Regions from separate parts of the Exiguobacterium sp. s46 genome, predicted to be linked through region 3. Evidence: riboswitches for the same ligand, from Rfam matches in the RefSeq annotation. Region 3 holds a riboswitch; each other region holds the start of a gene.

What was found. Region 3 has a riboswitch for S-adenosylmethionine ahead of KNQ08_RS13690 (LLM class flavin-dependent oxidoreductase). Riboswitches for the same ligand answer to the same signal wherever they lie in the genome.
Positions count from the first base shown of each region.
Region 1: another riboswitch for S-adenosylmethionine. It lies ahead of mtnK (S-methyl-5-thioribose kinase); the one in region 3 lies ahead of KNQ08_RS13690 (LLM class flavin-dependent oxidoreductase).
Region 2: another riboswitch for S-adenosylmethionine. It lies ahead of KNQ08_RS10250 (methionine ABC transporter ATP-binding protein); the one in region 3 lies ahead of KNQ08_RS13690 (LLM class flavin-dependent oxidoreductase).
Region 4: another riboswitch for S-adenosylmethionine. It lies ahead of KNQ08_RS14415 (Na+/H+ antiporter NhaC family protein); the one in region 3 lies ahead of KNQ08_RS13690 (LLM class flavin-dependent oxidoreductase).

Region 1 covers NZ_JACSMY010000002.1:311,562-317,569, forward strand. Annotated here, with positions in the region: gene KNQ08_RS13135 (1,2-dihydroxy-3-keto-5-methylthiopentene dioxygenase) at 1-470, opposite strand, end outside; gene KNQ08_RS13140 (methylthioribulose 1-phosphate dehydratase) at 487-1,107, opposite strand; gene KNQ08_RS13145 (2-hydroxy-3-keto-5-methylthiopentenyl-1-phosphate phosphatase) at 1,104-1,763, opposite strand; gene KNQ08_RS13150 (2,3-diketo-5-methylthiopentyl-1-phosphate enolase) at 1,760-2,950, opposite strand; SAM riboswitch class I at 3,021-3,122, opposite strand; SAM riboswitch class I at 3,328-3,431, shown strand; gene mtnK (S-methyl-5-thioribose kinase) at 3,510-4,676, shown strand; gene mtnA (S-methyl-5-thioribose-1-phosphate isomerase) at 4,673-5,722, shown strand; gene KNQ08_RS13165 (sugar ABC transporter substrate-binding protein) at 5,734-6,008, shown strand, end outside.
Region 2 covers NZ_JACSMY010000001.1:1,970,016-1,976,023, reverse strand. Annotated here, with positions in the region: gene KNQ08_RS10265 (GNAT family N-acetyltransferase) at 1-325, shown strand, start outside; gene KNQ08_RS10260 (MetQ/NlpA family ABC transporter substrate-binding protein) at 385-1,200, opposite strand; gene KNQ08_RS10255 (methionine ABC transporter permease) at 1,228-1,893, opposite strand; gene KNQ08_RS10250 (methionine ABC transporter ATP-binding protein) at 1,883-2,896, opposite strand; SAM riboswitch class I at 2,981-3,086, opposite strand; gene KNQ08_RS10245 (aminotransferase class I/II-fold pyridoxal phosphate-dependent enzyme) at 3,149-4,336, opposite strand; gene KNQ08_RS10240 (alpha-glucosidase) at 4,485-6,008, shown strand, end outside.
Region 3 covers NZ_JACSMY010000003.1:93,130-99,137, reverse strand. Annotated here, with positions in the region: partial or broken gene tnpA (IS200/IS605 family transposase) at 1-375, opposite strand, end outside; gene KNQ08_RS13700 (SRPBCC family protein) at 511-978, opposite strand; gene KNQ08_RS13695 (ATP-grasp domain-containing protein) at 1,055-2,002, opposite strand; gene KNQ08_RS13690 (LLM class flavin-dependent oxidoreductase) at 1,999-3,057, opposite strand; SAM riboswitch class I at 3,132-3,234, opposite strand; gene KNQ08_RS13685 (DUF975 family protein) at 3,348-3,986, opposite strand; gene KNQ08_RS13680 (DUF2325 domain-containing protein) at 4,050-5,318, opposite strand; gene KNQ08_RS13675 (DUF817 domain-containing protein) at 5,394-6,008, opposite strand, start outside.
Region 4 covers NZ_JACSMY010000003.1:242,397-248,404, forward strand. Annotated here, with positions in the region: gene KNQ08_RS14400 (hypothetical protein) at 1-339, shown strand, start outside; gene KNQ08_RS14405 (aldo/keto reductase) at 465-1,277, opposite strand; gene KNQ08_RS14410 (hypothetical protein) at 1,435-1,638, shown strand; gene KNQ08_RS14415 (Na+/H+ antiporter NhaC family protein) at 1,682-2,992, opposite strand; SAM riboswitch class I at 3,074-3,178, opposite strand; gene KNQ08_RS14420 (metal ABC transporter solute-binding protein, Zn/Mn family) at 3,248-4,261, opposite strand; gene KNQ08_RS14425 (alpha/beta hydrolase) at 4,431-5,420, shown strand; gene KNQ08_RS14430 (histidine phosphatase family protein) at 5,438-6,008, shown strand, end outside.

The sequences.
Region 1 (6,008 bases), on a different contig from region 3:
ACAGCGACGACTTTACGATCGTCTTGAAGCGTAAAGTAGTGGCGTGTGTTAACAGGAACGGAAATCAAATCACCAGGATTGAGTTCGATGTTATAGTAGCCGACTTCTTCGTCTTTGATCGCGAAGACGCCATGACCGCTGACGATGAAACGAACTTCATCATCCGTGTGATGATGTTCTTTCTGGAAGTTGACGAGCAACTCATCAAGGTTCGGTGTCGTATCCGAAAGTGAGATGATATCAGCTGTCTGATACCCACGACGTTCTGATACGTCTTTGATTTCGGGAGCGAACGTATCGAGAATCGTTTGTTTGTCTGCATCCGTCAGTGTGAAGTTCTCAACGAGAGGCGCTGGAAGTTTCGAAACGTCCCACTGTTCGTAAAGAACGCCGCGTGACGCAAGGAAGTCAGCGACTTCCGTTTGATCCGTATACCGTGTGTTTGTTTCTTGGAATAAGACTGTTGCCATGAGATGATTCCTCCTTTTAATGAATGGATTGACGGCATGATTGCAACGTCAACGTGTAATTGAATAAAAACTCGAAGGCTTCGAGGTGTTTCTTTGCTTCAAAGGCGGTCGGTGCCCAGACCGTGATCCCGTGATTGCGGATCAGGACGGCACCACTGTCCGCTGTGACATGCGGTGCAAAAGCAGCGGCAAGCGTCGGAATGTCCGCATGATTCGGAATGATCGGTACCGTGACCGTCGCATCCTCTTCCCAGTGTCCGAGTGCCTTGATGATTTCTTGACCGGAAAAGGTGATGCTGCCTTGATCGCCATAGAGTTCCGAAATCACATTGTTCGCAATCGTATGGACATGCAGAGAACAACCGGCGTCCGTTCGATTGAACACTTCGACATGGAGCAATGTCTCAGCGGAAGGACGCCCGGATTGCTCACCAATCAATTGACCGGTCGCATCGACATGAACGAAGTCGTCAGGAGTCGTCTGCCGTTTATCTTTTCCGCTTGCCGTCACAAGGAATTCAACCGGGACACCGGACGTCCGAATGGCGAGATTGCCACTCGTACCAGGGAACCAATCGCGCGCCGCAAGCTCTTGTTTGATGGCGCGTAGCTCTTCATACCGTCGCATGAATGTCATGTTGTCACCTCCGCTCGTGTTAAATCATGAACGATGTCGTGGAACGTCTCAAACGGTGTATAGGCGATATCGTTCTCTTCACACAACGTGATCAGATAATCACGGGCATAGACACGATCCGCTTCTTTCGCGAGTTCGAAGTCCGTCACCGAGTCACCAATGACGATGATGACGTCATCGTCTTTGCGCAATGCCCGGGCAACGGACGTTTTACAACAGCCGCACCCGTTCGTGCAATGGGCATCGCAGGCGTTTGGCCAATCGATATGGACGAATGGACCACTGAAATCGGCGACGTTACAGTAAATCTGTTCTTGTTCAAGGAATGGCGCTAAGATCGGTTCGACGAAAAAGTCCATTCCACCGCTGACGATCGAAAAATCGATTCCTTGACGACGACTGTACTGAAGTAACTCCGAAAATCCGTCGCGAATGACTGCACGCTCCAACAAAAAGTCAAGATAGGCTGTTTTTCCGTCAGACGGCAGAAGTGCGAACATTTGCCCGACACCACTCTGAATCGATAACGTCCGGTCGAGTACACCGCGTTTTAACGGTTCGAAGTCACTAGCTGGCGCAAATGCCTGCATGAGTGCGATGATGTTATCTTGCGTCGTCACCGTACCGTCGAAGTCACAAAGAATCCGTACGGTCATGACTTGATCCCCCAAGCGTCAAGGGCGATCCGTAATTCTTCATGACGCGATGCTGCCGCCGATAGGGATTCATTTGCGAGTGCCGCATCGAGCGCCTGGCGGAAAGCAATGACACCAGCCGCAGCACCTTGCGGATGACCATGTACGCCGCCGCCGGCGTTGATGACGGAATCGATACCGAAGTCCCGTACGAGTTGAGCGACGAGTCCAGGATGAATACCGGCTGAAGGAACCGGGAAGATCGATTTCGTCTGACCGAGACGGGTCGCTTCGACCGCGATGCCACGGGCGACATCCTTTGGCAAAGCGACATTGCCGTAAGGAGACGGGAATAGCGTCAAGTCTGCTCCAGCAGCACGCGGTAATGTGCCGAGTAAGACAGGAGCTGCGACTCCGTGATTCGGGCTAGCGATCAACGCACCGCTATATGCTGGATGATTGAAGATCGGAACGTTGATTTCCGGATCACTCACCAGTTCGCGTAAGACGTCGAGTCCGTATGTGAAGGTATTCAGCAAGAATGCGGTCGCTCCAGCATCAATCAATCGCTTGGCTTGATCCTTGAGCGTAAAGACGGGACCGCTGAGTGTGATCGCATATAACGCACGTTTACCGGTCCGGTGGAAGTGAGCATCGATGACCTCACGTCCGATTCGTGCCCGGTCAATCGTCGGTGTCAACGGATTGTCGTATAGGATCTCATCGTCTTTGACGAGATCAATCCCACCAGCGAGTTGTCCTTCGAGTTGATCACGAAGGAACGATAAATCCCGTCCGATGACTCCTTTGAAGATGCTCATTAACAATGGACGATCTTCGACACCGATCAAGGAACGGACCCCTTCGATCCCGAATTTCGCACCTGGAAAGTCCGACGTAAATGTATCGGGTAATAGCAATTCCGTTAGTTTGATTTCACCGTCGAGTGAGAGTTTCCCGAAGACGGTCGTCAGAATCGCAGAAAAGTCGCGCGACACGTTATGTTCCGGATAACGAATCGTGATATATCCTTTGCCATCGCGCTCTTCGGTATGTACGACTTCCCCTTTGAACGAGGCGAGTTGTTGTTGTTCGAGATGATTCAGTTCCGTCCAAGAACCGACTGTCAGACCAAGCGCGAGTTGTTCAGCGCGTTGCTCGAGTCGATCACGGGCGGTCAATTGATAAGTAGCAGTGATATAAGCCATGTCTTTCCTCCTTCAACAAAAAAATGGTCTCTCGTCAGCGACAAGAGACCATGAATGATTCGAACGTGGACTCTTATCTGTCAGCTTAGTAGCTGCAAGAATTAGCACCGTGCCAAAAGGTCGGTTGCTGCGACATCGTAGGGCTTGTCCCTCCGTCTGCTCTTGATAAGAATTGGATGAAATTGTGAAATCTAATTGCAATTTTTACATGAGAATCGCCACTTGTCAAACTATTTTTAGAAAATTTATTTTTTTGAAAATACTCTTTCTATAGATGGCATAAAAATGATATCCGTTTCTGCTTGATTTCGATTTGACAGCGAGGAAGTCGATTGCGTAAGATTCAAATCAATATCACACACGACAACTACATACGACTCTTATCGCGAGTTGGCAGAGGGAATTGGCCCGATGACGCCGCAGCAACCGACCACTGGGCACGGTGCTACATCCAACAGACGTTTCGTCTGAGAGATAAGAGGACGCAATGACTTTCCTGCGCCTCTTTTCGATGACGAAAAGAGGCGCTTTTTCGTGTATCACATAGGGGGAAACTGATATGACATACAAAGCATTCACAGAACAGGACGCGATTGATCGTGTTCGGACACTAGGACTGATCGGCGATGGAGCCGTCGAAGCAGAAGAGATTGGCGACGGGAATCTCAACCTCGTTTTCCGAATTCGAGAGGGGGAACATCGATTGATTCTAAAACAAGCACTCCCGTACGCAAAAGTCGTCGGTGAGAGCTGGCCGTTATCACTCGAACGGGCGTGGATCGAGCAATCCGCACTCCGTGAATTCGCACGGCATGCCGTGCCGTTCGTACCACGTGTTTTTCATGCTAGTCACGAAGAGGCGTATACGGTCATGGAAGATCTTTCACATCTGACAATCGTTCGAAGCGGTTTACTCGTAGGTGAACAGTATCCGTTGCTTGCGGAACATATTGGTTCTTATCTCGCTCGGACTTTATTCCATACATCGGACTTTGCGCTTGGTCCGGTTGAAAAGAAACGTGTCGCCCGAACGTACTACAATCCAGATTTGTGCGACATCACGGAAAAATTAATCTTCACGGATCCGTTCCATGACGCGGAGACGAACGAGATTGAAGCCGGGCTTGAAGAAGAGGTGGCATATTTATGGGCAGACGATGAGTTAAAACGCGAAGTCGCAAAACTTGAAGCGCTCTTCATCACAAAAGGCGACGCCTTATTGCACGGCGATCTACATACAGGAAGCATCTTCGCCTCGGCGACAGAAACGAAGGTCATCGACCCTGAATTCGCCTTTTATGGTCCATTCGGATTCGATGTCGGGCAGTTCATTGCGCATCTATTCTTCGCAGCATATCCGGATTACCCTACACGACGTGACGCCCGAATCAAGGATATCGATACGTTCTGGCTGACGTTCGCTTCAACGTTCCGTGCATTATGGGAACGGGAAGCCGTCGAACCGTTCCGGGCATCAGGACTCGTCGATGATTTACTGAGCACGATCTTGCAGGATGCCCTTGGCTTTGCCGGTTGCGAATTGATTCGGCGGACGATTGGTCTTGCACCGGTCGCTGATTTAGAATCAATCGATTCAACGACGGAACGCTTAGAGCGGAAACGTCACGCTCTTCGTCTAGGAGCGGCGTTAATCAAACGCCGTACAGAATGCCGGACATTCGATGATTTACGAAACTTTGACGTAACGGAGGAACTCAGCCGATGACTACATTCGTCCAAAGTATTCGTTACGAAGACCGTGTCTTGACGATTCTCGATCAGACACGTCTACCGCAAGAAGAGCACTATGAAGTCATTGCTGATCTCGCGCAAGCGGTTGAGGCGATTAAACAACTACGTGTCCGGGGCGCGCCTGCGATCAGTTTATTCGGTGGATTCGTGCTCGTTCAAGAAGCATACCGGTTTGAAGCGGCGCTACCGGTCTACAAGCAAGCCTTGCTTGAGACATCGGCGACGTTACTCGCGACACGACCGACGGCCGTCAATTTGCGAAATGTACTCAATCAGTTGAATCCAATCATTCAAGACGGGACGTCGGTAGAAGAGATTCGCGAACGGTTGGAAAAACGGACGGTCGCCTTATACGACCAGGATGCGCAGACGTCACGTCAAATCGGGATTCATGCACTGGAATTGTTCCAGTCAGGCGACCGGATCCTAACGATTTGTAATGCTGGATCGATTGCGACCGCTGCTTATGGAACGGCACTTGCGCCGTTCTACATCGCAAAAGAACGCGGTATCGAATTATCCGTTTTTGCGAGTGAGACGCGACCGTTACTGCAGGGAGCACGATTGACGACATGGGAGCTGCAACGTGCCGGCATCGATGTCACGTTAATTACGGACAACATGGTCGCCCATACGCTGAAAGAAAAACAGATCGATGCGATCATCGTCGGTGCCGACCGCATTACACGAAACGGAGATACCGCGAATAAAATCGGGACGTTCCAATTGGCATTGCTCGCGCAAGCTTTTGGTATTCCGTTTTACGTCGCAGCACCGCTCTCGACGTTCGACTTCTCGCTCGTTTCCGGAGACGCGATCGAAATCGAAGAACGTGATCCGCAAGAAGTGACGACTGTCCAAGGTGTCGCGACAGCACCGGAAGGCGTCGCTGTCTTCAACCCGGCGTTTGATGTCACACCACACACATTGATCACGGGCATCATCACCGAACTTGGTGTCATCACGCAACCGAATGAAGAAACGATTGAACAATTAACAGGGCTTCAACCCCTCGGATAAGGAGATATGTCATGAAAAAACTAGCTTACGCCGTCCTAGCACCGGCACTGTTACTAGCGGCTTGTGCGAATGGAGAAGCCACGACGACGAAGGTCGTTAAGGATGTACCAAAAGGGGTTCAATCAGACGTCAAGATCGCCGTCATCCGCAACCTAGCATCGGACGACCATACGAAACAATTCCTTGATGGCGCACGAAGTGAAGGCGAAGCGCTTGGCTTTAAAGTCAGCACGTTCATTTCGGAAGGTAACGACGTCAAGTTCAAGGAGCTTGTCGCGCAAGCGAT
Region 2 (6,008 bases), on a different contig from region 3:
GTTTCATGAAAATGAACTCGTCGGTGTCGTCACGATCGTCAACTTAGAGCCGTTCAAGATGCGACATCGAGCGAATCTATTTGCGATGTACGTCGCGCCAAGCGCCCGAAAGCAACAGGTCGGACGACAACTCGTACAAGAGGCATTACGTACATTAAAGCAGCATCCTGTGATTGAGCAAGTCCATCTCTCGGTCGTCCGGACGAATGAAGCTGCTAAAGCGTTGTATCGATCACTTGGTTTTGAATCATACGCGATTGAACCGCGGGCGCTGAAAATCGATGATACCTATCATGATGAAGAACTGATGTGGTATCGGTTCTAACACAAAACGACCGGAATTCAAAGAGAGGTGATCTCGTTGAATTCCGGTCGTTTTTTACATCAGTTTGCCCATTCAGGTTTACTGAAGCCCTTGAATGATTTTTCGATGACTGTATTGAAAGCGTCCGATTCGACGGCTGCTTTTAAGTCTTTTGCGACTTGTTTGTCCGCATCTTTCGTTTGGACAGCGACGAGGTTACGGTATTGTTCGTCCATCGTCTCAAGCGCTAACGCATCAAGTAAGTCGAATTTCGCAGCAAGTGCGAAGTTCCCTGGAACGGCTGAAATGTCGACACTTTCGACGGCGCGTGGCAATTGAGCCGCCTCGAGTGGTTTAATGACGAGTTTCTTCGGATTCTTGACGATATCTTTCTCTGAAACGGTTAGTGGATCGACATCCGGCTTCAGTTCAATCCAGCCTTGTTCCGCAAGTAAGTTCAGTGCTCGTGCTTGGTTCGTCGGATCATTCGGCGTCGCGACTTCAGCACCTGTCTTGACGTCGTCAAGTGTCTTCGCTGTCTTGCTGTATAGTCCCATCGGTGCTGTTGGAACCGTGATGAGTCCTTTTAAATCGAGGTTCTTTTCTTTAGAAAACGTCTTGAGATAGATCGAGTGTTGGAACAAGTTGGCGTCGATGTTCCCGCTACCGAGGGCGATATTCGGTTGGATGTAATCGCTGAACTCGACGATTTCGACTTTATAGCCTTTCTTTTCGAGTTGTGGCTGGATCGCTTGTTTGACCATGTCGCTATACGGACCACTCGTCGCACCAATCTTGATCGTCTTGTCTTTTTCATCAGCACTGCTGTCTCCACATCCCGCGAGGACTCCTGCACCAAGTAAGGCTGTTGCTAAAAAGGCATATCGTTTTTTCATGATTCCACTCTCCCTTTGTATGTATGATTAGCGTTTATCTGTTTTTCGCGCCAGTTGATTGCCAAGTGCTTGAATACTTTGAACGATGACGATGAGCACGACGATCGTCACGATCATGATGAGATTATCGTAGCGATAGTAACCGAAACGGATCGCGAGGTCACCGACACCACCGCCGCCGACGATACCAGCCATCGCTGAGAAGCCGATTAAGCTGATCGTCGTTAATGTGATGCCCTGAATGATGCCAGGGAGTGCTTCCGGTAAGAGGACACTGACGATGATCCGCAAGGGTTTCGCCCCACATGCTTCTGCTGCTTCAATCAAACCAGGCGGAATCTCGCGGAGTGATGTTTCGACAAGGCGCGCGAGAAACGGAATCGCTGCGACACTAAGGCTGACGGACGCTGCCGTCGGACCGATCGTATTGTCGAGTAAGAACTTCGTTAATGGAATGAGGGCAACCAGCAAGATGATGAACGGTAGCGACCGGACGATGTTGACGACGAAGTCAAGAACACGGCGGACGGCAAGGTTTTGAAAAAATAATCCCCGGTCGGTGACGAACAAGAGAATTCCGAGCGGAATCCCGACGACCAATGCGAAAGCAAGTGAAATACCAACCATCCATGCTGTCTCGCCGAGTGCCTTCAAGAGCTCCGGTAACATCGTTTGAATACGATCAAGCCACATCCTGAATCACCTCGAGTGCGTGAAGTTCCGTCGCGAGCCAGTCAAGGGCAGGAGCGATTTGATCGGATGATCCCGTCAAGCTGACAATCAGGACACCGAAGGCGACGTCTTGAATGTAGTCGACCTTGCCGTGCAAGATGCTGACTGAGATATCGTAACGGCGGATCGCTTCTGATAACGTACTTTCACCGGTCTTCTCGCCTGTGAACTGCAAGCGGATGATCTTACCTGGGGTTGCCTGTAAGATGCGTTCCGGCAATTCGATTTGTAATGCCGTATCGACATAATGTTGCGTCACCGGATGCTTAGCTTGACTGAACAAGTCATAGGTTGAGGCGACTTCGACGACTTCACCTTGCGACATGACCGCGACGCGATGGCAAATCTGTTTGACGACATCAATCTCATGCGTGATGAGGACGATCGTCAATCCGAGTCGTTCATTCAAATCCTTCAGCAGTTCAAGAATCTGTAGTGTCGTAACGGGATCAAGAGCGGATGTCGCTTCATCACATAACAAGACGGTCGGATTGTTTGCGAGTGCCCGGGCAATCCCGACGCGCTGTTTCTGCCCACCGCTTAATTGACTCGGGAAGTTCGTCTCAAATCCTTCAAGTCCGACGAGCGAGACGAGTTCGCGAATTCGCTCCGGGAAATCTGCACGTTTGACGCCAGCGGCCTTGAGTGCAAAAGCGATGTTATCCGCGACGTTGCGTGACTGGATCAATTGGAAATGCTGAAAGATCATTCCTGTCCGCAAGCGAAGTTGACGTAAATCTGCTTTTGACATCCCGCCGAGCGAGACACCGTCGACCTTGACGGTTCCTTGTGTTGGATGCTCGAGCCCGTTGATCAGGCGAAGCAACGTACTTTTACCGGCACCAGACTCACCGATGATTCCGAAGATTTCTCCTTTTTGGATCGTCAAATCGACATCCCGTAATGCAAAAATCGGGGTCCGGTCTCGAACGAACCGTTTTGTAATGTGTTTGAATTCAATCATCCGCTCATCTCCTCATACAAAAAAAGTCGCTTTTTCCTAGTAGCAGAGCAACCAGAAAAAAGCGACGAAAGTGTAAGATTTCGTAACTTATCTCTCAGAATGAAAATCATTCTGTAGGATGTGGCACCGTTCCTTACAGGTGGTTGCCGGACGTCGTTGGGCCTAATCCCTCGGTCGCTCTCGATAAGTAGTTATGCTGTTGGGATTTACTTTAACGGAAATGATTCCCATCTGTCAAATGTTTTTTCAGAATTATTCCGCAACAGGTGTCCGGAACAGGTTGAGCGTTCCGATTCGATCGACGGCTTCTTCTAGACGTTCGACGTCAGCAATCAAGCTAATCCGGACGTAGCCTTCACCGTATTCGCCGAAGAATGATCCCGGGGTCACGGCGACGTGTGCTTCGTCAAGTAGATGATCGGTGAAGCTTTGGGACGTGTAACCTTCTGGAACAGGAAGCCAGACGAAGAAGGAACCGCCTGGGCGTGGACCACTCCAACCAATCGCATCGAGTTTTGCGAACAACGCATCGCGTCGTGTTTCATACAAGCTACTTAACTCACGGACGCACGTTTGGTCACTCGTGAGGGCAACGGTCGCCGCATGCTGAATCGGTGTGAAGGCACTGACGTAGAGATGTTCTTGGTATGTTTCGATGCTTGAGATGACGGACGGATTTCCGATCGCGAAGGCAATCCGGAAGCCGGACATGTTGAAGCGTTTTGAGAGTGAGAATAGCTCGATCCCGACGTCTTTTGCCCCTTCCGTCTGCAGGAAGCTTCGCGTCGGACCATCGAAACTGATGCCGCCGTATGCTAAGTCATGGACGACACAGATATCATGGGCATCGGCGAAAGCGACTGTCTGTTCGAAGGCTTCTGCCGTCGCGGTCGCACCCGTCGGATTACTCGGGTAGTTGAGGAACAACATCCGGGCACGCTCGACGTCCGTCGTATCAAGTAAGTCGTAATCCGGTAAGAAGTTATTTTTCTCAAGTAACGGAAGCGTGATCGGGAATGCGCCAGCAAGTGCTGCGCCAGACAGGTAATCCGGGTATCCTGGATCCGGAACGATGACACCTTCTCCAGGGTTGACGATCGTCTGCGGTAAGGCGACGATGCCGGCTTTACTGCCGAGGAGAATTGCGACTTCCGTTGCCGGATCGATTGTGACACCGAATTCAGTCGCATAAAAGCGCGCGACGGCTTGCTTTAGAAAATCATGTCCACGAAACGGTGGATATTGAAGGTTCGTTGGCTCGTCGATGGCTTGTTTTAAGGCATCGAGAATATGTACAGGCGTCGTCTGGTCGGGTGTTCCTTGACCAAGTGTGATGACATCGTGTCCGGCAGCTTTCACAGCACCGATTCGGTTCGCGAGTTCAGCGAAGACAGGAGCAGGAAGCCGATCAATGGCGATGGATGGAGCGAAATGTTTCATGGATGAATGCCTCCTTCGTGGTATTGTCGTCAAGGATAACGAATATTCAGTCAAAAGAAAAGAACTTTTTCGAAATTCAAAAAAATTGTCGGATAAACAGGTACAGATAAGTGGAGCGGGAATAAAGAGTAGGGAGAGGAGTGGGAAGATGAAGCGAGCTAACTGGAAAGAGGCAGTCGTCTATCAAGTCTACTGGCGTAGCTTTAAAGATTCGAACGGGGATGGGATCGGTGATTTGCGAGGTGTCATCGATAAGCTTGATTACATCGCTTCACTGGGTGTCGATGTCGTGTGGTTGAATCCGTGTTATCGTTCCCCGGACGTCGATAACGGCTATGATATTGCCGATTATTACGAGATCATGGAAAAAGCGGGAACGATGGGAGATCTCCAGGAGTTGATCACGGCCGCTCATGCCCGAGGATTAAAGGTCATTCTCGATTTAGTTGTGAACCATACGAGTGACCAGCATGACTGGTTCCGTCAGTCGCGAGAGCGGATTAACGATAAGGATGACTGGTACATCTGGCAGGATGGTACGAAAGAGACGCCTCCGAACAACTGGCGCTCGTACTTTGCGCCAAGCCCGTGGACGTGGAGTGAAGAACGCGGGCAGTATTATTTTCATTCCTTCGCCAAAGAACAGCCCGACTTAAACTGGGAGCACCCAGCTGTGAGGCAAGCGATCTACGATATGATGAACTGGTGGATCGCTCAAGGGATCGACGGCTTCCGGATGGATGTCATCAACTTGATCAAAAAACGGTCGTTTGAAGATGTCGCCAATCCGTTTGATCTCTCGTACCTTGGAAATCAGCCCGGCGTGCATGACTTTTTGCAGGAGATGCATGCGAATGTTCTTGCTGGTAAAGACTTGTTTACAGTCGGTGAGATTCCGTTCGTCGGTCCAGAAGACGGGCTGTTATATGTCAGTGAAGACCGAGAAGAACTCCGGACGCTGTTTCACTTCGAGATCGCGGACGACATGGAGGCGATGGATCTTTTACGGTTCAAGGAAATTCAGAAACGCTGGTACGATGTCTTATACCCACTAGGCGTCAATTCACAGTTCTTGAACAATCATGATCACACACGACAAGTGACCCGCTTCGGCAGTGAACGGTACCGCGTCGAGAGCGCGAAACTACTCGGTTTGATGTTGCATACGTTACCGGGCATTCCATACGTGTATCAAGGAGAAGAGATCGGGATGACGGGGATTCGCTTCTCGGATCCGTCGCTCTATCAAGACGTCGCCTTTCGAAATCGATACGCGGAGCGCGTCGCTGGTGGAGAGGATCCAGAGGTCGTACTCTCGTCGATGCAGTTACTTGCCCGTGATAACTCCCGCACACCGATGCAGTGGGACGGTACACATGCAGCTGGCTTTACGAGTGGGAAACCATGGTTAGCCGTCAACCCGAATTATACGGACATCAATGTCGCGCAGGCAGAAGCCGATCCATCGTCCGTGCTTGCTTTTTACAAGTCGCTGATTCAGATGCGAAAGCAACATCCGATCATGGTTTACGGCACGTACCGAGACTTGGCACTCCATGATCCGTATCTCTATATTTATGAACGGGAACTAGAGGGAGAGGTCTGGCGGATCGTCCTCAACGTACATGATGAACCGATGCAGACCGCCCTCATTTTACCGCATGAAAAATTG
Region 3 (6,008 bases):
CACTAGACAATAACTTCGGGACCAAAACATTTCTTTTCAAAGTTGTGTTTTGACATGTGGAAAATCGTGGTTGATCAATCGACTGCTGGTACTCTTATAAGCGTTCAGAAACTTGGACATTTCCGCGTTTGGGTGCGCTTTAAACAACACATCGATATAATCGTTGTCATGGTTCCACTCGATCAGTGTAATACGATATGACGTGCCTATTCGTTCGAACATCTGTCTCGCAAACGTCGAGATGGCGTCATCAATCACTTGTCTCCTGTATTTCACTACGAGGATAAGATCGTAATTCAGAAGAAAGACTGAATGCTTATCTGTGTTAAATTTTGTTTGTGTATCAATTCCTTTTATTGGTTGCACTGATTTCATCAAATGATTATAGTCTTATCGAAACGGGTGATTCATCTCCTACCTACGCTACACTTAGAGGTGGGAGTATTCTCGCCTGATTTTGATAAATCGTATACGAAGCGACAGGATACAAAAACGCGGGAATCCGTTTTTTCATGCGTTATTCTTCTTTTGTTTCGCCGCTTCTTCTTCGACACGTTGCAACAGCCCATGAACGATTTTCTCATTCTCTCGCTCTCCTCCAAGCGACAACAGACTCTTTCCAACAAAGTTCGCTCCCTCATTTTTTCCCGTATAGATCAACAGACAACGGTCATGGTCGATCGGTTTAAGTGTAAACGTCATCTCGATCTTGAATATTTTAGCCAATGTGAATCCAATCGTATTTTGTTTGAAGTCAGGCTCGTTCGTATAGGCTAAATCGGTCACGATATAGGTTTCAAGTCGATTACCCTGCATGTATGTTTGACGATACGTCGAACCGACGACACCCGGTTTTCGTTCAATCACCTCGTGCTGGACGACGTTTGGAATCAAACGCTGCAATCGCGTGTGATCAAACAAGTGCCATGCTTCCTCAATCGGAATATCGAGCTGTCGTTCTTCTCTCCACGTAATCATAGATCCGCCCCCTTTTCTATACAAATACCCTGTCATCCGGTCTTGTAACGTCCGGTGACAGGGCGAGAGCAGATTCTTATTTTACTGTGCTTGTTTCAAGGGCTGCACCGAGGAACTTCGCTAGTTCGAGCATACCGTAGCGTCCTGCAGCTGCCTCGGCATCCGAATTATAGTTCGTATTCGTATTGACGTCATACGTATAGATCGTACCTGACGCATCCTTAATGAACTCGATGCCTGCGACCGCGATTTGGTTCGCTTGGAGGAATGCTTCATACTTTTGGATGATCGGGTCATCGAAGCCTTCAACGATTTGGAACTTCATCGGTGTTTGCGGTGCTTCTTCACCGACTGGGCAGAACAAGTCGTCGATCACGCATGCATCCGCTGGGCAAAGCTCGAACCCTTCTGATGTATCGACTCGAACCGCGTAGACGAACTTTCCACCTACGAACTCACAACGTGTGATGTACGGTTCTGGTGCTTGAATATACTCTTGAATCAACGTGATGCCATCGACTGGTTCGTCGAATGTCGGACCGTCGAGATAAGCTTCAAGTGCTTCAATCGAGTGGAACAGCTGGACGCCGAGACCTTTTCCGGCACGGTTGTGTTTCGTGATGAATGACGAAACACCGATTTCTTTTGCTGCTTGTACGATTTGATCACGTCCGACGGCAGCCGTCGTCTTCGGTACACGAATCCCAGCCTTCCGCAACGCCGTATATTGATTGACTTTGCTGACTTCAAGACGGAGCGCACGCGTTCCGTTAAAGACGGTCCGGTCATGCTCTTCTAACCAAGCGAGGACCCCTTCCGTCAACTCCGGCGCGTAACGATGTCCCCGCGTATGCGAAGAAGCACTCATCCGGCTGTAAAAGACGCCTTCTGGCGGCAGTTCATCCAGCGGAACGATTCCTTCATTCAAGTGCCACTGTTCATACGGTAATTCGAGTTCTTCGAGACGTTTGATGAGATGGTCCGTCCATTCTTGGTTTTCGTGGAGAATATGAATTTTTGTCATGATTGTTGACCTACCTTTCGTTTCGCTTCGACCAGTGGCATTACGTCACGAGCAAAGCGTTCCATTTCTTCAAGTTGTGGTGAGAATTGTAACAAAAGTAACGTGACACCGACGGCTTCGAACGCTAGAATCCGTTCAGCGATTTGTTCTGGTGTCCCGATTAAATTCGGACGTAGACCACGGTTCGAGACAGAATAATCGTTCCGCTCGACCTGTTGCTCCAGTTGCGATTTACTAATGAAATCCTGATAACCGGCATAACCGGCGCTGTCTTCCTTGACGTCCGTGATCCGTTGCCATTCAAGAAGTGCTTCTTCTTCCGTATCCCGACAAATGATGTAGGCAGCAAGACCGAAGCTTTCGAGCGGCTTTTGTCCCGTCGCTTCCCGGCGTACTTTCATGTCGTCGATTTTATGGGCTACTTCTTCAACAGTGCCCCCGTGCATGACATAAGCGTCACAGTGTTCGACGATCGTTCGCTTTCCAGCTTCACTCTCTCCACCAGCGTAGAGCTTGATGCCTGGACGCTGGACTGGCTTCGGATGGAGTTCTGCTTGCTCGATCGTGTAGTGATGACCGGAGAAGCTATACGGTGACGCATCTGCCCACAGTCCCTTCATGACCGTGACGAACTCTTCCGTCCGAGCATAGCGTTCATCGTGCGCTGTGAAGATACCGTTGTATTGTTTCGCTTCCTCTGCCCACCACGCTGAAACGACGTTGAGCGTAAAGCGTCCACCACTCAACTGATCGATGTTTGCCGCCATCTTCGCCGTCGTCGCTGGATTATGGAACCCGGGACGAACCGCTGTCATGATCTCAAGGCGTTCTGTCGTTGCAGCAATCGCTGCTGCCGTCGTCCATGCCTCAAGACTCGGTTCCTTAATGCCTTTGATATCATTCAAGTTCAATTCCGCAATCAACGTCGTCGAGAACCCGATTCGTTCTGCTGTTTGTGCGACTTGTTTCGCATAATCGAAGGTCGGTGGCATCTGTTCATCCTCGACGTTACGTAACCATCCCCCAAAAATCGGTAACCAAAAACCATACTCCACTCCATCGTCCCCCTTATCATAAAAAAACGCTCTTTTCGAAGTTCGAAAAGAGCGACGGTATCTTGTCCTGTCCGCTCTTATCTTCGGAAGGTATCCCTTCCTGGAAGTAGCACCTTCCGCCGTAGCGGGGTTGCTGAAGTGTCTTCGGGCCAGTCCCTCGACTTCTCTAGATAAGATGTGTTGCATTCATCGTACAAAATTCACTGAACTAAAGCAACCATTAAACCGTCTTTTCCAATCGGAATTATTTCACGCATAAAAAAATCCCGACGTCGTGTCGGGATTCGGTATTAATATGGTGCGACGAAATCTGATGTTGGCTCTGGCGCTTGTTCACCACGCACACGATCATAGAATTTTGCCATTGTGACGCTGAAGTATGGTCCAACCCATAAGACAGCAAGACCAAGTGTAACGATCACGAGTAATGCCCAACCAATGAATGATAGGAAGAGTAAGAATGCTTCCATTTTATGACCATCCATGAGTTGACGTGAACGTGTGATGGCCTCGAAGATACCGACCGATGGTTCATCTCGAAGGATGTAGAACGTCAACAGGTAAGAGAACGACTTGATGATCCCTGGAATGATCAAGAGTAATGTCCATAAGAATAAGAAGACCGCTTGCACAATCGAGACGCCGATGACTTTGCCGAAGATTTTATACGGCTCGAACAAATCAGCTACTTTGACTTCTTCATTGCGTGCGAACGACATCGCGACCCACGTCCAACCCGCTGCGATTGGGATCAATAAAATCGAAAGAATGATACTGACCGCACTCATCGCATTTAGATCTTCGTTAGGATCTGGTCCGATGAACGTCGGAACGCTCTGGATGATAGAAAACAGTACGAACATGAGGATGGCAAATCCCCAACGACCGCTGAGCGACTCCTTCGCTGCTTTTTTTAATTGAGATGACATGAGTAAGGTCCTCCTTGAAAAATAAGTTCTCACCTTACTTTACGGTCGAATTCTTCTAATGTTTCACTCTTTTTTCAATAATTTCCCGTCTCGTTGCTGGTTGAGCCAAGCACGCTCAAGTTGTCGTTCACACGCCGTGTATAACGATCGTCGACCGTCGAGCCGTTCCATCGCGAATGGAATACCATGCTTTTTTGCCTGCGCGATGACATGTGCACTCGCTGCATGAGAAACGCGACTCGTCACGACGACGATCGCGTCCGTCTTTTTGGCGAGACAGGCAATCTTTTTCGCGGACTGTGCGTCCCCTGCAAGATGAATCAATTCGATTCCCGTCGGCGCAAAGAACTCGCGATAGACAGCGGTCTGTTGTTCATTTCCGACGATGACGAGACGCATTCCTGTGAAGCGCGTGAAATCAAGTGGTGTCTTATCAACGAAATCCATCAATTGTCCAGGTACGGCTGTCGTCACGATCGGTTCAATCGTTCGCTCTTTTGGCATACGGACGCGACGCTGTGCTTTTTTAGCTTTCGGAACCGGTTGTCGTTTCATTTTTCGTGCATACCGATTTGACTTTTTCGTTGTCACAGACGTCTTCACTACCGGTTGCTCTACCTCTGATGGGCGGTTAGATGATGCGTTGACGATCGGCTCTTTATACGTGAATGGATGCTTCCAAGCAATCGTCAGTGTATCCTTCCGTTCCCGCCACATGACGAGATCGACGAGTTGACCTGCTTCTAGTCGGAAATAGCGCATGTCTTCTACCGGAACGACATAATAGAACGATCTGCCCGACTCATCTTGCAGTGGACCATTCACCGTTTCCTCAATGATTCCATGCGCCTTGACGATTGCTTGTTCAAACACGACACGTTCTGGATTCTCTCTCATTCGCTCCGTCGAGACGACGGCTTCGATACGGCATATCGTTTTTTGATCATCCTGACGATCGACACGGACACGGACTTCCATGCCGTGCTCGAGATTCCAATCGCGGACGTCTCGTTCAGAAATATGACTGCCCGACCATTCTAGTAAAGTACCACCTTTTAACCCCCGCTGAAACGTATAGGCATAACGTTGCTTGCGTACTGGCTCGATCGGTACTTGCGGTGGCATGACGATAGTCTGTTTCTCTAACTCCATCACTTCATCGATGACCGGTGTTTCTTGAACGTCGCGCGGTGCATAATACGCTGACATTTTGACCCATTCATCGATTCCGTTCACTTCGTCGAGCCAGAGTTGCCAATCTTCATACTGCTCCACGACCGCTAATTTCATCTGTACCAATTCAGTTGCTCGTTCCAACACCTGTTGCATCATCCGTAACCACTTCCTTTGCGTTTTTTTCACTATAGCAACGAAAAAACGCGGAAGTAGTGCAAAAAAATAGCCTGGTCATTTTTTTGTTTGGGTACGTTGTTGAATTTCCACAGCCGGATCCTGACGCTTGTATTTCGCGACGATGACGATCAAAACCGTGATGATCACAAGCAGGAACCAAGAAGACAATTTTCCAAGATCAACGACTGCCCAGCCTCCTTCCTGATGCGGATAGACCCAGCCTTTAAAGAACGTTACGATGTTCTCCGCGATCCAAATGAAAAAGGCAATCAGTAAAAAGGACAGGACGAGCGGCATCCGGTAAATCGTCTGCTCGATCGTAAAATGAACCCATGACTTATAGAAAACGAGGACGACGAGAACCATCAATAGACAGCGTGCATCGAAGATCCAGTGGTGGGTGAAGAAGTTGAGATAGACGAGACTACCGACGCTGATCGCAAGCCACGGGGGAGGAAATGCTATGAATCGTAAATGAAATCGCCGAAAAGCCTGGCAGACATAACTCGCGACGCTTGCGTACATGAATCCTGCATACAATGGAACACCAGCCACTTTCGTCAAAGCGTCTTCCGGATAACTCCAAGACCCGACGTTCACTTTGAACAGTTCAAGTACTAGACCGATGACGTGAAACAATAAGATCAGTTTGAATTCCTCCATCGTTTC
Region 4 (6,008 bases), 150 kb from region 3:
TTCGCCCTCGAACAGACGAACGCCATCTATCATTTGATGAATCAAATCGATATCTATATTGATCAAGACACACATTACAACCTGGGACGAGCGATCGTTGGCGAAGAGTTGATCGTCAATGAGGAGAAAGCGGCGATTGTCGGTATTCTGCCCTTGCCACTCCTCATCATCTCGGCTGAGGTGATGCGGAATTTTGATCAACGGGCACTCGCTTCGATTCATGATGAAGCCGGAACACCGGGCGAATTCGAGGATATCTGGGAACAGTTCGCCGATTTACGTGCCTATTTTCAAAAGGCAGAAGAAGCGGAAGATACGATTTTAATTTATTATGTCTGAACAGCTTAAATCATAAAAAAAAGAGACCCGCTTCCAAGTCGTAGACTGGAAACGGGTCTCTCGTCGTTCAGATGAATCAAGACGTCTTCATATGGAAGACGTTCTCTTTTACGTGAATCGTCAGATTAAAAATCGATTTCGTCCGGATCCGGTCCGAGGCGGACATCCGTTGCCAGACGATCAATTTTCTCAAGATCATCGGCATCGAGTTGGAAATCAAAGACGTCGAAGTTTTCCGCAATGCGTTCTGGTGTAACGGATTTTGGAAGAGCGACGATGCCGTTGTCGAGATGCCAACGTAAGACGACTTGTGAAGGTGTCTTGCCGTGTTTCTCTGCGATTTCCTTGAAATCGTTGATTTCGAGGAATTTCCCTTGCATGAGTGGGCTCCATGCTTCGACTTGAATGTTGTGATCTTGCAAGTATTCGTGCAGTTCGTGTTGCGGTAATTGTGGATGCAACTCGACTTGGTTGATCATTGGTGCCATCAAGCCCTCTTCTGCCAATGTATCGAGGTGATGTTCTTTGAAGTTCGAGACACCGATCGCTTTGATCTTGCCTGCTTCATACAGTTCAACCATTGCTTTCCACGCTTCGATATAGCCTTCGACCGGCCAGTGGATAAGATAGAGGTCAAGATAATCTGTTTCGAGACGTTCGAGCGATTCTGCGAATGCTTCCTTCGTCCGACCGGCACGAATATCATCGTTCCAGACTTTTGACGTTAAGAAGAGATCCTCACGTTTCACGCCGCTTTCCTTGATTCCTTTTGCGACACCGCGCTCGTTTTTGTAGACAGCAGCCGTATCGATATGACGATAGCCGACACGTAATGCTTCAGCGACAGCAGCAGGTGCTTCTGTCTCTTCATCTACTTGCCAGACACCGAATCCGATTTGGGGAATCGTAATACCGTTTGAAAGTTTTGCGTATTGCATGTGTTACTCCTCCTCATAAAACGTAGTTTAGATTTGCTCGTTTAGTTTAGCATGAACGAACGAAGACGTCCGTTTCCATGCTCATGGAGGAATGAAATAAGGTAAAATAGAAAAGAATCGTGAGATTTAATCGTGTGTTAAAAGAGGGGGAGAAAAGATGGCTCAAAAGAATAAAAAGCTATCCAAATGTACTTGGCTTAGCATTGGCGCCTTGTTAGTAACGCAGGCAGTGGGTCTGTTTCTTAGTGCGCGAAAGTCAGGACGTAATCCATGGGTGTGGGGAGGCGCTGGACTCGTTCAGTTCCCGCTTCCGGCAATCGCTTACTTAATCTTAGAACGACAAGCGAAGCAGAATAAATAATAAAACAGGTCCAATCGTCGACGCGATTGGACCTGTTTTATGGTTACGAAGAAATTTTTTCTTGCTTCGTCGCTGTCTTCTTCATGCGTGGTAAGCCGAAGAAGATGGCAATTGATCCACAGACGAAGAGGAGGAACGGATAGAACAGATACGGAATCAGTTCCGGTGAAGCCGTTTTCGTCAATTCTGCTGCGATCAATAGTTGTGCTCCATACGGAATGATGCCTTGAATACCACAAGAGAAGATATCAAGGATACTCGCCGATTTTTTTCGATCGACTTCATACGTATCGGCGATTTCAGCTGCCAGTGGTCCAGCGACGAGAATCGAGATCGTATTGTTTGCAGTCGCGAGATTCGTTGCACTAACGAGTGCCGCCATACTGAATTCGGCACCACGACGCTGTGAAATCTTGCGTGTCAGCGTCTCTTTTAAGAAGGCGATTCCACCGTTGAACGTAATCAAGCTGACGAGACCACCCATGAGGAGCGTCAAAATGGAGATCTCCGCCATGCCCATCATTCCTTCAGACATCGAGAGGACGAAGCCACTCAAGCCGAAACTACCATCAATCATACCGATGATGCCGGTGAGTAACGTACCACCAATTAAGACAAGAATGACATTGACGCCAAATAGTGCAAGGACGATGACAGCGAGATATGGAATCAACTTGTAGAATTCAAATGCTTTTGCTTCGACGACGTCACCAGAACCAGAAACGAATGCGAGTAGGATGACCGTCAAAATAGCAGCCGGTAGGACGATCATGAAGTTCGTCCGGAATTTATCGCGCATGTTCGTTTTTTGGGTCCGGACGGCGGCAATCGTCGTATCCGAGATGAACGACAAGTTATCGCCGAACATCGATCCACCAACGACAGCAGCCGCTGCGATCGCAACGTTGATGCCTGTCGCTTCATGAATACCGAAGGCGATTGGCGCGAGTGCAGCAATCGTTCCAGTCGATGTCCCCATTGCCATTGAGATGAAGGCAGCGATGATGAACAGACCACTCATGAGGAGCGACGGAGGTAGGAACGTCAAAGCAGCATTAACGGTCGCATCGATGGCGCCGATTGCTTCTGCTGTTCCAGAAAACGTACCGGCTAGTAAGAAGATGAAGACCATGATCATGATATCAGGATTTCCGGCACCCGTTGCGATTCGTTCGACCGTTTGATTGATGGATCCTTTCGTCGTGATTGCAGCAAAAATCAAAGCGATCAGTGCGGCGATAAGGATCGGAAATTTGTAAAAGTCGTCATAGAAGATCCCGGCTCCGATGAAGAGAACTAGGAATACGACGAGGGGAAGCAGTGCCCATTTGTTAGGCGTGATCGTTTCATTCATTGTTGACACCTCGTTTCTCAAAGATACAAAAAAAGACCCCTTCGCAAGAAAGAAGGAGGTCTTTATGAAATAAAGACGCTCTTCTTATCTCTCAAGCTTTCGCTTGCTGGATTTGGCACAGTACGAATCAAATCGTCCGCTGCCGAAACATCATTGGGCCAGTCCCTCCGTTTCTCGCGATAAAAAGAAGTCATTCAATTGTTGTAAAACACGTTTCTTACCGTACCGCATTGAGTAACGCGTGTCAACTGTACTTTACTGAAGTGCCTTTTTCAATGTTTGGACGTTTTCTTCCATCAACTTGAAATAAGAGCTGTTTTGTTGCGCTTTCGTGACCGACTCTAGATTATGAATCGTCACGGATTCAGCTCCGATTTCTTTTTGGATGACACGTGCGACCTTTGGTGAGACCGTCTCTTCGAACGCGACGTATTTCAAATCATGCATCCGTGCTTCTTTCACTAAAGCGGCCAGTTGCTTTTGTGACGGTTCATCGGAAGGAGAAATTCCCGCAATCGGCAGTTGTGTGAAACCATATCGTTCTGCGAGGTAACCGTAAGCGGCATGCGTAACGAGAAGTTCTTTTTTCGATCCATCAGCGACAGCTTGTTTAAATTGTTCGTCCAATTCATCAGCTTGCTGATCGAACGCTTTTAAGTTTTTCTCGAATGTTGCTTTGTCTTTTGGTACTTCTTTTGATAAAGCAGTTGTAATCGAGCGTGCCATTGCTTTTGCGTTGACAGGATCGAGCCAGACGTGTGGATCGTATTTTCCATGGTCATGACCCTCTTCTTCATGCGCATGTTCATCCGTTGCATGATCATCGTGCCCTTCTTCTTCGTGGGCATGTTCGTCTTCACTATGCTCCTCTTCTTCATGTGCATGAAGTGTAGCATCCGATTCTAGCAAGTTGACGTCCTTACTCGTCTCGACGAAGCGGACATCCGTGCCTTTTAGACTCTCCTGGATTTTTTTCGAATACGGCTCGAGCGTCGTACCGGTTAAGAGGAACAAGTCGCCCTTAGCAATCTCGGTGAGTTGTTTTGACGTCGGCTCGTAAGAGTGGGGGTCTGCTCCAGGTGGGACGATCATCTTGACGTTGACTTGATCCCCTCCGATTTCGCGGGCAATAGCAGCCGTCGCGAACGTTGATGCATAGACTTCTGTCTGGGTTTTATCTGAAGTCGATGAATCGGTATTCGAACCGCAAGCAGCGAGAACACTTGCACTTGCGAAAGCGACTGTTAAAGCGGGAATGATTTTTTTCATTATATGATACCTCCATTATTAAAACGTAACTATTCCGATTTGGACTTTCTCACTATAGCGGAACGCTGGTGAAGCGTCAAGTACGAATACCGAGACGTTCGACTTCTTTTAAAACGGGGTAGAAGGATAATAAAGTGAAGAAACTGGCACGTCTTTTGGAGGTGATCAAGTGAAACGTGAAACTGCATGGCTAATGGGGGGAGCTGCGTTATTGACGACGGCAGCAGCGGGAGCGAGTATCTGGAACAATTATGGTGCATTGCTTCGATGGACCGAACCCGCCTTGCCACTCACAGAAAAACAACTTGCACCGCGGACGCTCACCTACAAACAGGTGGGAGACTGCATCTTACAGCTCGATCTCTATTATCCACCGGGAGAAGGACCGTTTCCAGTTGCCATCTATGCACACGGTGGTGCATTCGTTCGTGGAGAGCGCGATGACATGTTCTGCTTTAGTCCAATCGTCGACCGTCTGCTTGAACTCGGAGTTGCCGTCTGTAGTATTGAGTATCGTTTGTTCGAAGAGGGCAGTTATTTTCCGGATAACCTCGAAGATGTACGGGATGCGTTATGTTTTTTGAATAAGGAAGCAGAGGATCTTCGCATTCTAAGAGGACGGATGATGGTATGGGGAGACTCAGCAGGAGCCGCACTCATGCTGACGACGGCACTTGCCCCATCTGCTTTCGTCGGTGAGCGCGATGAGCGGCACATGCCATTGATCAGTGGTGTGATCGCTTTATATCCACCGACGAACTTTTTGTTGTTTAATTTCATTCAGACTTGGATTGCCCACATTAAGTTCTACAAGGGGGGACGAGAAGAATGGCGCAAGCTGATGACGCACGTCTCACCCGTCACGCACCTAACATCGGATGCCCCGCCCATCATGCTCTTGCACGGTAAAAAAGATCCGATCGTCCCGTTTTCTCAAGCTTTGCATTTCGTTGAGAAGGGAGCCGATGTCGGAGCCGATGTTCGTTTGTTTTCCTTTCCGAATGGCACCCACTCACTTGCCAGTTTCGCTCAGACGGAAAATCCGTTAAAGATTGAGCGATTGCTTGAACGAATTGAACGTTTCACCTGTCAGGTGCTACTGTTGCCACCGCGACAACTTCCGAATGGAAAACATGATACAATCAGTCATATTTCTTAAATGAGGGAGATAGAGACATGACTGAAATTTGTTTAGTGCGGCATGGTCAGACGGATTGGAACTTAAACGAACGGATTCAAGGAAGAGAAGATATCCCGTTGAATGCAACAGGAAGAAGACAAGCGGAACTTAGCGCCGCTTATCTATCGAATGAAAAGTGGGATGTCTTGTTAGCAAGTCCCTTGTCGCGTGCCGTTGAGACAGCAGAAATCATCGGTCGTGCTGTTGGTTTAACGATTACAGCGACAGACGAGCGACTTGTCGAACGCGAATTCGGAGCCGCTTCCGGTGAACCAGTCGCAGCGATTTACGAGGCCGTTCAAGCGAACGATACGACGCTTGTGCCGGGTCTTGAAACGGAACAAGCCATCCAGGATCGCGTGTTCGAGGCGCTACAGGAAGTGACACGCATGTATGAAGGGAAACGAATTCTAATCGTCTGTCACTCGCATACGATCAAGGCAGCATTATCATCGATTGACGCGACATTTAGTTACCGGACACCTTTGAAAAACGCGTGTGCGAATTATATCCATCATACGGATCGCTATACGATTGATCGAATCAACGTAGCGGACCACATCACGG